Regions from separate parts of the Vibrio sp. 378 genome, predicted to be linked through region 1. Evidence: riboswitches for the same ligand, from Rfam matches in the RefSeq annotation. Region 1 holds a riboswitch; the other holds the start of a gene.

Region 1 (5,812 bases):
GTTACACTCAACCGATCTGGATTAATGAGTAACTATGTATGGATATATCTCGTCGACGCTTTCTTCAATCATCCTTAGCAATCTCCGCGCTTACCGTTCTACCTGCATGTTCTCTATCTAGGAGCACTAATAAGCAGGGGCAATATATATACGATATTACTGCAGAGCCTTCTACTGCAGAATTGGTCCCTGGGTTTAACACAGACGTACTCGCATTTAATGGTTCGATTCCAGCGCCTACGATTCGTTGTCGCCAAGGCGAGAGAGTTATAATTCGGTTTACTAACAAGCTTTCAGAGCCGACTACAATCCACTGGCATGGCTTGCGAATCCCTATTGAAATGGATGGTGTACCTTTCTTAAGCCAGTTGCCTATCATGCCGGGTGAAACATTCGTTTATGAATTTACACCACCAGATGCGGGCACATTTTGGTATCACCCACATATGAATAGTGTGAAGCAGCTTGGTAAGGGCTTAGTTGGGCTAATTATCGTTGAAGAGGCTGAGCCTGTTCTATTTGATGAAGAACAGGAAATAGTTCTAAAGCATTGGCATTTAGACAAACAAGGTCAGTGGAAGAACCTTATGGTACCGCGCTTGAGCGCTCGTATGGGGACTCCCGGAGAGTGGAGTAGCGTCAATGGTGTGCATGAACCTGTTTATACGCTGAAGCAGAATGCTACCACGCGATTAAGAATTGCTAATGTCGATAACACCATTACTTACCCGATCGCTATAGAAGGGGCAGAGGCTTGGGTTATTGCTATAGATGGTAATCCTGTTAAAACGCCTTATAAGCTCACTCAGCACAAAATTGGTCCAGGAATGAGGTTAGATATCGGATTGATTGCTCCGAAGGTTGGAAAACGTGTTTATGTGCGTCAAATGAAAGGACGCTTCCCATTCCCTTTGTGCGAGTTTGACGTTGTTGAGTCTGACCTGCCGAACAACCAGAAACTGCCTTTATTACCTCTCAACCCTGTGCCAGCTCTCGATTTGAAAAATGCAGAGCAAATCGATTATGTGTTTGAGTGGGAGGGCGCGATCACTCCTGCTGATAAATCGGGCAAAGCGATACCTAAATTCTGGCTGATGAACAAACGGGCTTGGGAGGGAATGAGCAAAGATAATATTCCGCCGCCCCTTTCAACATTGGAGATGGGAAAAACCTATATCTTCAACCTAAAGAACGTCACCCAATATCATCATCCTATTCACCTTCATGGACACACATTTACGGTTCTTGAGTTAGATGGAAAAAAACTCGACGAACCGTTTCATACCGATACGGTCTTGTTTGGAAAAAACGGCAGTGCGAAAGCGGCATTTGTTGCAGATAACCCTGGACGTTGGATGTACCATTGTCATGTAATTGAACATATGAAGACGGGTTTGATGGGTTACATCGAAGTAAAGTGACTCCTGTAACTTTTAAAATCTTGATAAGTTTTAAGCGCTATACTTTGCTGAATTCTAAGATTGTATAATCACTATTGCCGTAAATTTGATTACAATGTCGCCATTAACTTTTCTGGGGGAATTATGGGACAACTATCCGTTTTGGGTTTTATTGCATTGGGTGGTGCATTTGGTGCATGTTCTCGTTACTTAATTTCTGAACTTTGTGTCATTTTATTGGGGCGTGGTTTTCCATATGGTACGTTAACCGTTAACGTTGTTGGCTCATTTATGATGGGCTTATTGATAGCAGCTTTCGATAATGAACTTTTGGCAACGGAACCTTGGCGACAAGTGATTGGCTTGGGTTTTTTAGGCGCACTAACGACGTTTTCCACCTTCTCGATGGATAATGTGTTGCTTATGCAGCAGGGCGCTTTCTTTAAGATGGGGTTGAACGTATTGTTGAATGTCGTGTTAAGTATTTCAGCGGCGTGGATTGGCTTTCAATTATTGATGCGCAGCTAGCAAAGTAGTTAAAAATTGAACAGGTCGGCTTGGTTTCACCAAGCCGTTTTTATATACTGACATCACTTGTCGGAGTGCCATAAGGCTGAGACCGTTAATTCGGGATCCGTTGAACCTGATCAGATTAGAATCTGCGAAGGGAACAAGAGAAGATATTCACACCGGAGTTCTTTCTGGTTGACCTATCAAAAGTCGAATGTTGTTACAGGCAAATATCGTAAGCTTTAACTAGCCTTAATTTGACTCCTCTTGTCGCATCTATCCGCCAAGCATTTTTATCCAATTACTTTTTATCTAGTATAACAAAGCAAGGAAAAATGCTATGTCGAGTCGCAAACAAGCGAGACTGGAAGCAAAACAGTTCATTGATACACTCTCGGTACAACCGTACCCCAATTCAAGCAAAGTCTACGTAGAAGGCTCACGTCCAGATATTCGTGTGCCAATGCGTGAAATATCACTCGCTGATAGCCTTATTGGAGGCACAAAAGAAGCGCCTATATTCGAACCTAATGAGCCAGTACGCGTTTACGATACGTCGGGTGTATACACAGATCCAGAGCACACCATAGACCTCTATAACGGCTTACCTAAGCTGAGAGAAGGGTGGATTGAAGAGCGCGCCGATACTGAGCTACTTGATGAAGTAAGCTCGGTGTACACCAAAGAACGCTTAGAAGACGAAACACTAGACGATCTTCGTTACGGTAATCTACCACGTATTCGACGTGCCAAAGATGGCCATTGTGTGACTCAATTGCACTATGCTCGCAAAGGCATTATTACCCCAGAAATGGAATATATCGCGCTGCGTGAAAACATGGGGCGTGCCAAGTATCGCGATGAAGTGCTGAATCAACAGCATCCGGGTCAAAGCTTCGGAGCGAACCTACCAAAAGATATTACCGCCGAATTCGTGCGCAAAGAAGTCGCCGAAGGTCGCGCTATTATCCCTTCCAATATTAACCACCCAGAATCCGAACCAATGATCATTGGACGTAACTTTTTGGTCAAAGTGAACGCAAACATCGGTAACTCATCGGTCACTTCTTCGATTGAGGAAGAAGTAGAGAAGCTCGTTTGGGCGACACGTTGGGGTGGAGATACCGTTATGGATCTCTCTACTGGACGTAACATCCACGAAACTCGCGAGTGGATTCTACGTAACAGTCCGGTTCCGATCGGTACCGTACCAATGTATCAAGCGCTTGAGAAAGTGAATGGTGTTGCGGAAAACCTTAACTGGGAAGTGATGCGCGATACCCTGATTGAGCAAGCAGAGCAGGGCGTTGACTACTTTACTATCCATGCCGGTTTACTACTTCGTTATGTGCCAATGACTGCAAAACGCGTTACTGGCATCGTCTCTCGTGGTGGTTCTATCATCGCGAAATGGTGTTTAGCGCATCACCAAGAAAGTTTCTTATACACCCATTTCCGAGAGATCTGTGAAATCTGTGCTAAGTACGATGTCGCACTATCTCTTGGTGATGGTCTGCGTCCTGGCTCGGTTGCTGATGCTAACGATGAAGCGCAATTTGCAGAGCTTCGTACTCTTGGCGAATTGACCAAGGTTGCGTGGGAATACGACGTACAGGTGATTATTGAAGGCCCTGGTCATGTTCCAATGCATATGATCAAAGAGAACATGGAAGAGCAGTTAGAGCACTGTCATGAGGCTCCTTTTTATACCCTTGGTCCATTGACGACAGACGTCGCTCCAGGTTACGACCATATTACTTCAGGCATCGGCGCTGCCATGATTGGTTGGTATGGCTGTGCAATGCTTTGCTACGTAACTCCTAAAGAGCACCTTGGTTTACCAAACAAAGAAGACGTGAAAGTAGGCATGATCACTTACAAGCTTGCTGCGCACGCCGCTGATTTAGCGAAGGGACACCCTGGTGCACAAGTTCGTGATAACGCGCTTTCTAAAGCTCGCTTTGAGTTCCGCTGGGAAGACCAATTTAACTTGTCGCTCGACCCAGATACCGCACGCGCTTTCCATGATGAAACCTTGCCTCAAGAGTCTGGCAAAGTTGCTCACTTCTGTTCGATGTGTGGACCAAAGTTCTGCTCGATGAAGATCTCGCAAGAGGTACGAGAGTATGCGAAAGACACTGAGCAAGTTGCTGCGGACCAAGCTATATCGATCAAAATGCTGGATGATCCTCTTGAGGGGATGCGTCAGAAATCGCAAGAATTTAGAGAGTCAGGTTCTGAGCTATACCACCCAGCAGCACATGCCGAGGTAAGTGACTAATGAGCAAAATCCTTATTCCGTCATCGTTGATTGAACTGACAGGTTTAGTTCAGCAATGTTTGTTGTTGGCGAAAGAACAGGGTTTTAGCATAGAAGACATTGAGTTGGGTGTGAGCCCAACTCAATCTATTCAGCTTGTTCGCGGCCAACAGACCACACACATAACGACTGATCTCATTGATGATTATGACTCTGAGCATGAGAGTTCATTTGTGCTCTATTACCGTTCTGCTTTGTCGGTAGAAGCGTGTGCTAAGCAACCGTCGAAAGCGATTTATATTGGTATTGCTGATACTCAGGTATCCGATGAAAAGGAGAAAGTGCTTCAGCTTGATATCTGGCGTCACCCAATTAACAACGAAGTGAGAGCGCTTTCCGTTAAGTCCAAATTCAACGCAATGTTCGATCCTGAACATCACCTTGCTTGGATAGTAACGCTGACAGTACTCGATTTTCCTATCGAAGATGCGTTAACACTTGCTCGAGGAATGTTAACTCAACAAGCGAATGTTTCACGTGAAACACTGTTGAATGACAATCTTGACGAGGGAAGATCTACTCAGTGGGCTGACCAATTTGATGATTTCCCCACACCTGTACTGGAAGATAACCGACTCGATATTCAAGTTGGTTGGTCTGCACAAGGCGAGAGCGTTAGCTTTCCAACTCTGACTAAGCAAAGTTTAGGGCTCTATCCAGTCGTTGATGATGTTGCTTGGATTGAACGTCTATTGCCACTAGGCATCAACACTATTCAACTGCGAATCAAGAACCCACAACAAGCCGATTTAGAACGACAGATCATTCGAGCAATTGAGCTAGGTCGTCAGTATCAAGCACAAGTGTTCATCAATGACTATTGGCAGTTGGCAATCAAGCATGGCGCTTATGGCGTTCACCTAGGACAAGAAGACATAGAAGAATCGAATTTGGCTCAGCTAACTAAAGCCGGTATTCGTCTTGGTCTTTCTACTCATGGTTATTACGAACTACTGCGCATCGTACAAATTCATCCTAGCTACATCGCGCTAGGGCATATTTTCCCAACCACCACAAAACAGATGCCATCGAAACCACAAGGTTTAGTGCGTTTGGAACTGTATCAAAAGCTGATTGATAGCATTCCTTATACAAACACAGAGGCTGCTTTCCGTCCTTCAAAAGACAAAGCAGTTAGTGACAATGTGCTTGGCTTTCCGACGGTTGCGATTGGTGGTATTGACCAATCTAATGCAGCCCAAGTTTGGCAAACAGGTGTTTCTAGTTTGGCTGTTGTGCGAGCTATTACGTTGGCAGAATCACCTCAGTCCGTCATCGAGTTCTTCGCACAACTGATGAAGGAAAGACAGCTAACGTTTACTGATCAGAATAGTGAATTAGCGGATACCAAGAGAGGCGAACATGCTCACGGATAAGCAGTTCCTTCGCTATCAGCGCCAAGTCGCTCTGCCTGAAATTGCCGAAATTGGGCAAGAGCGTTTGAGCAAATCGCATGTGCTGATCATCGGTTGTGGTGGGTTAGGGAGCGCAGCGAGTTTGTACTTGGCATCCGCGGGCGTTGGTAAATTGGTTGTGGTTGATGACGATGAAGTTGATAGCAGTAACCTACAGCGTCAGATCA
Region 2 (5,812 bases), on a different contig from region 1:
AAGCTGGATTCAACTCATCAAAACGGCGACCAAGTGACATTCTACCCGCCATTGACTGTTTGCCGTCTTTTTCAAACAAGGTATACGCGTAACAAGTGAACGAGCGCTCGAAGTGTTGACACAATGTGCCTTGAGTATTGGCAATGATCAGTTGTGTTTCGCCATCGCTGTAACCATTGTAAGGTGCGCTAGAAGCGTGAGGCAGAGCCACTACGCCTTGCTCAAGTGCGAGAGACAGTTCGATTTTTTCGTCAACAGAAGTGGTATCTTCTTGCACAATCTCAGCAACATCAGTCGTGATTTGGCTGTTAACGCAACTAATAGTCTGATGTTCATCTTGCTTGGAAAAGCGAGCACTTTGCAGCGCATTAGTTAGCATTAAATCCAAGCTTGGTTGCTCTAACGACTCAGAATAGCTTGTTGCAACACGCGCATCTTTCACAACACGAACACCCAGAACTTGGCTTGAGCTTACTTTGTACTCATCCAGCTTTCCTTGGTTCGCTTTCAAAGAAAAGCTACTGTTACGGTTTACAATGACGTCCGCTTCTGCACCTTGGCGTTTTGCTTCTGATAGGACGTAATCAACCGCATTAAGAAGTTGTTGTTCTTGGCTCATTAGTTACCGCCTCCTACCAGAATGTTATCTACTTTCAGCGTTGGCTGACCGACAGTTGTTGGTACTGAACCACTCACGGAACCACACATGCCCGGCGCAAGCGCCATGTCTTTGCCGACCATGCTGATTTCTTTCAACACTTTTGGACCCGTGCTGATCAGCGTTGCTGTTTTCAGAGGCTTGGTGATTTTGCCATTTTCAATGAGGTAGGCTTCACGAACAGCAAAGTTAAACTCCCCCGTACCCGGTTGAACAGAGCCACCGCCCATCTTCTTCGCATAGATACCACGTTCGATGCCTGCCAGCATGTCATTAAGTGAATGCTCGCCCTCTTCGATAAAGGTGTTACGCATGCGCGAGGTTGGTGCGAACTTGTAGTTTTGACGACGACCAGAACCCGTAGGCTCATAACCTGTCTTCATGCCACCCATTTTATCGACCATGAAGCTGGTTAGCTTACCGTCTTTGATCAGTTGAGTGCGCTGAGTCTTCATACCTTCATCATCAATGTGAATCGAGCCCCATTCGTTGGTCATGGTGCCATCATCGACTGCATTCACTGCGGTGTGAGCAACCATTTCGCCCATCTTGTCGTGGAAGACTGATGCTTTCTTCGCAACTGAAGTGGTTTCTAGCAAGTGACCACATGCTTCATGGAAGATAACGCCGCCAAAGCCGTTACCAATCACCACCGGCATTTCACCCGATGGACAAGCATCCGCGCCAAGTTTTACTAACGCTTGCTGCGCGATAGTTTGACCTAGCTCTTTGGCATCAAGCTGTTCACTGAATTCCCAACCAGCAAGAGCGCCAGGACCTTCCATACCAGAAGACTGCTCATTACCTTTTTGCGCGACAGTGTTACCAGCAACACGAATGTAGTGGCGAGTATCGTCAACGTGTAGACCTTCTGAGTTGAAGATAGACACTTGTTGCTCGCGCTGAAGAACGCTGCCAATAAACTGGCTGATATGTTCACTCTCAGCACGTGCGGCTTGGTCAACTTTCAATAGAAACGCGATTTTTGAATCTAGGTTAGCATCCTTACCTAGCGGCATGCGGCAACCATGTTGGATTGGGTAGCGGTTCAAATTCAAAGAACCCGCTGACGCGATTTGCTCACGCTTGTCTTTTGCAGCAAGCAGCGAGGTTACGCGCTTTAGTTCGGCTTCATCTGTGCTGTTGGTGTAACCGTAAAGCACCTTATGACCGAAAAAAAGACGAATACCGATACCAAAATCGATACCCGAGTTAACCTTATCCACTTCACCAGATGCGATCTGGACAGTGTTGGTTTGGTGATGTTCAACGAATAGTTCAGCGAAATCAGCCCCCAAAAAGAGCGCATGATCGATCACTGACTTCGCTGTTACAGAATTAAGCATGAAGTCTCCTTGCTCGATGATCGTCTTAGCCTTCCTAATTAACTGTGAAAAAGTTCAACAAAGTTAAATTGGCAACACGTTAAATTTTAACAGTTTTTTAACCTTGTTTTGTGCTAATCCTTGCTTAACGAGACCACGATTATTTATTAAATATTCCAGGTTCTGCTCATTCACCAGAGCGTTGCACTAGTAAATTCCACCCAGCAAACCATTTAGGTGCTTACTTTATCACTCACCTCGCATAATTGAATACTCATTATAATTACGCTCAAAAAACGTATCCCTTCCGCAATGGTCCTGCTATCATCCGAACGAAATAGTCGGGGGGCCACACGACAAGTGTTGGCTGAGATCGAAATTCGAGACCCGTTGAACCTGATTCAGTTAGCACTGACGTAGGGAACTATGCACACTTTGCCTTTCGTCGCCCCTCTTAGGTAAGCGATAGCGATCGAAAAATCGATCTATCTGCAACGGTCAAAGTCAGTTCCTATACGTCTTGTAGTAGGAGCGACCATGACGCAGCAATCACAACCTCATTCACATCACACGCCAGCCTTGCCTACCCCTATCGTATTGACCATCGCGGGCTCAGACAGTGGTGGCGGTGCAGGTATTCAAGCCGACATCAAAGCGATGTCCGCAACCGGCAGTTTTGCTTGCTCGGTAATCACGGCGATTACTTCGCAAAATACCCAAGGCGTTTCTGCGATTTTCCCCATTCCTCTCGACCATGTAGAGAGCCAACTTGATGCAGTATTTACCGACCTCAACATCGTTGCAGTCAAAGTGGGCATGCTGGCAGATTCCAACATCATCAAAGTCGTTGCAGACAAAATTAAACAATACCAGCCAAAACACCTCGTGATTGACCCTGTAATGGTGGCCACCAGCGGCGATCTATTACTGGAACAGTCGGCAATCCGCACTTTAAAAGAAGAATTGATTCCGCTCGCAGACATCATTACCCCTAACCTACCCGAAGGCGCAGCATTGACGGGTAAGCCAATGCCTCAATCAGAATCTGAAATGAACGATATGATTACCGACCTTCGTGCGCTTGGCGCCAAAGCTATTCTGCTCAAAGGCGGTCACCTTGAAGAAAATGAAAACAGCAACGATCTGCTTATCATGCAAGACAGTGCCGAGTTAATTAGCGCCAAGCGATTTCCAACCAAAAACACTCATGGCACAGGCTGTACACTTTCTTCCGCCATTGCGTCTTATCTTGGCCAAGGCAACAACCTACACAAAGCGGTGCACCTGGGTAAGCAGTACATCAGCCAAGCTATCGCACACGCTGATGAATTGGATGTAGGTAAAGGCCATGGCCCTGTGAACCACTTTTTTGCGGGTCATACTTATGTTCGCTAACACGATTGGCATTCAGCTTTCCGATGCTAGTCTGCGATACAAAGACAGCCAAACACCAACGCTAGCAGGGTTGAGTATGACTATTCCTGCTAATCAATGGACAGTGTTACTTGGTCGCAGTGGCTGCGGGAAAACCACAATATTGCGTTACTTAGCTGGCCTACTGGATGACCAAGTTGACTGGCATGGCGAACTCATCACAACGGATGGCGCTGCACTGCATGACCGTATCGCTTACATGGCTCAGCAGGATTTATTGCTACCGTGGTTGAATGTGTTAGACAACGTCTGCCTCAGTTCTCGATTTTCTCAAGTGCAAGCACCAGAGCAAAATAGACAACGTGCACTGACTTTACTAAGCCAAGTGGGACTCGCCGATTACGCGGATGCTAAGCCAGCTCAGCTCTCTGGCGGCATGAGACAACGTGTTGCCCTTGCTCGCACTCTGATGCAAGACAAGCCTCTAGTTCTGATGGATGAGCCTTTCTCTGCACTGGACGCGGTTACTCGTCATAAGTTGCAAACCTTGTCTGCCGAATTGCTGAAAGATAAGACGGTTGTTCTGATTACCCACGACCCACAAGAAGCGGTGCGATTAGCTCACCAACTCTATGTGTTGCAAGGCACACCTGCGCAAGCTCAGCACTTGGTCGTTCCAGACTCCAAGCCGCCCCGAGTTCTCGATGGAGAGTGCGCGGCGTTACAACAAGCGATTTTGGATCAACTGGAGAAAGACTATGAGTGATATGACTCAGTACAACTCCGTTTCGGCACGCATTAGTAAAAAAGAACGCGTGACCCATCCGGCTCTGCGCTTGGTCATTAGCACAGCGGTGATCTTGGGATTGTGGCAGTTGGTTGTTGTGGTATTCGACATGCCAAGCTTCATCTTACCTTCACCAATTGAAGTGCTGGATAGATTGGTCACTCGTTACGATGTCTTGCTCAAACATACTTGGGTTACCGCGCAAGAGATTTTACTTGGTTTGGCGCTTGGATTATCAATGGGTTTGCTGTTCGCATTGCAAATGCTGATGTTCGAACCGCTGAAGCGTTGGTTACTGCCCATTCTGATTGCTAGCCAAGCGATCCCTGTGTTCGCCATCGCGCCAGTACTCATGCTTTGGCTGGGTTACGGCATTGCATCGAAAGTCGTCATGGCGGCGATCATCATCTTTTTCCCCGTCACCACATGTTGCTACGACGGCTTACGTAATACACCAACAGGTTACCTCGATCTTGCCAAGACCATGGGCGCGTCTAAATGGCAGCTACTTCGTCATATTCAATTGCCAGCCGCACTACCAACTTTAGCCTCAGGTATTCGTGTTGCCGTCGTTATTGCGCCAATTGGAGCAGTGGTCGGTGAGTGGGTAGGTTCAAGTGAAGGCTTGGGTTATCTGATGCTCCAAGCCAACGCTCGCATGATCATTGATGAGATGTTTGCGGCGCTGTTTATCCTCGCCGTACTGTCTATCTCACTCTACTTCATCACCGATAAATTATTGAAAAAAGCCATCCCTTGGGAAAGCAAGTAATTGCAGAAAATAACCAAAGGAAATTGGGAAAGAAAAGGAAGAACCCCGTGAATAAAAACAAACTTATGAGCGCTGCTGCTCTACTCGCTTCAGTTGTATCAACCAACGTACTCGCTGCTGAAAAAGAGATGACACTGATGTTGGATTGGTTCGTCAATCCAAACCATGGTCCTATCGTGATTGCCAAAGAGCGCGGTTACTTCAAAGAACAAGGTTTGAAGGTCAACATTCAAGAGCCTGCAGATCCAAGTACACCACCTAAGTTGGTCGCTGCTGGCAAGGTCGACATGGCGATTTCATACCAACCGAGCCTAACTATCGATGTCGCAGCTGGTTTGCCACTAATCCGCTCTGCGACTTTGATTGCTACGCCACTCAACACGTTGATGGTGTTGGACAACGGTAAGAATGAAAACCTTGGCGACTTGAAAGGCAAGAAGATCGGTATTGCGATCGCAGGCAACGAAGAAGCGACAATCGGCACCATGCTTGCGCAAGAGAACGTGAAGTTTTCTGACGTACAAATCATCAACGTAGGTTGGGCGCTGTCTTCGTCTCTTGCGTCTGGCAAGGTGGATGCGATTTGGGGCGGTCTACGTAACTTCGAAACCAACCAACTAGCATTAGAAGGTTATAAAGCTAAAGCCTTCTTCCCTGAAGAACACGGCGTGCCAGCGTATGACGAGTTAGTCTTCGTAGCCAATGCGAAAACCTACGACAAAGAAGCCATCAAGGCATTCAACAAAGCACTAGAACAAGCAACCACTTACATCGTTAACCATCCAAAAGAGTCGTGGAAAGAGTTTGTGGCTTACTCACCAGACACGCTCAACAACGAGCTTAACCAACGCGCTTGGAACGACACGCTAACTCGTTTCGCTCTTCGTCCATCTGCA

The links. A riboswitch is a leader RNA that binds a small molecule or an ion and turns the genes downstream of it on or off. The one in region 1 is predicted to bind thiamine pyrophosphate.
Region 2: it holds a riboswitch for thiamine pyrophosphate, as region 1 does, so the genes downstream of both, thiD (bifunctional hydroxymethylpyrimidine kinase/phosphomethylpyrimidine kinase) here and thiC (phosphomethylpyrimidine synthase ThiC) in region 1, are expected to answer to the same signal.

Annotation. Positions count from the first base shown of each region.
Region 1 covers NZ_JAWOUO010000022.1:32,330-38,141, reverse strand. The annotation lists gene R7Q48_RS22525 (multicopper oxidase family protein) at 39-1,421, shown strand; gene crcB (fluoride efflux transporter CrcB) at 1,545-1,928, shown strand; TPP riboswitch at 1,989-2,087, shown strand; gene thiC (phosphomethylpyrimidine synthase ThiC) at 2,251-4,191, shown strand; gene R7Q48_RS22510 (thiamine phosphate synthase) at 4,191-5,606, shown strand; gene R7Q48_RS22505 (HesA/MoeB/ThiF family protein) at 5,593-5,812, shown strand, end outside.
Region 2 covers NZ_JAWOUO010000002.1:676,088-681,899, reverse strand. The annotation lists gene R7Q48_RS06460 (TldD/PmbA family protein) at 1-619, opposite strand, end outside; gene R7Q48_RS06455 (TldD/PmbA family protein) at 619-2,004, opposite strand; TPP riboswitch at 2,316-2,423, shown strand; gene thiD (bifunctional hydroxymethylpyrimidine kinase/phosphomethylpyrimidine kinase) at 2,521-3,378, shown strand; gene R7Q48_RS06445 (ABC transporter ATP-binding protein) at 3,368-4,123, shown strand; gene R7Q48_RS06440 (ABC transporter permease) at 4,116-4,916, shown strand; gene R7Q48_RS06435 (ABC transporter substrate-binding protein) at 4,964-5,812, shown strand, end outside.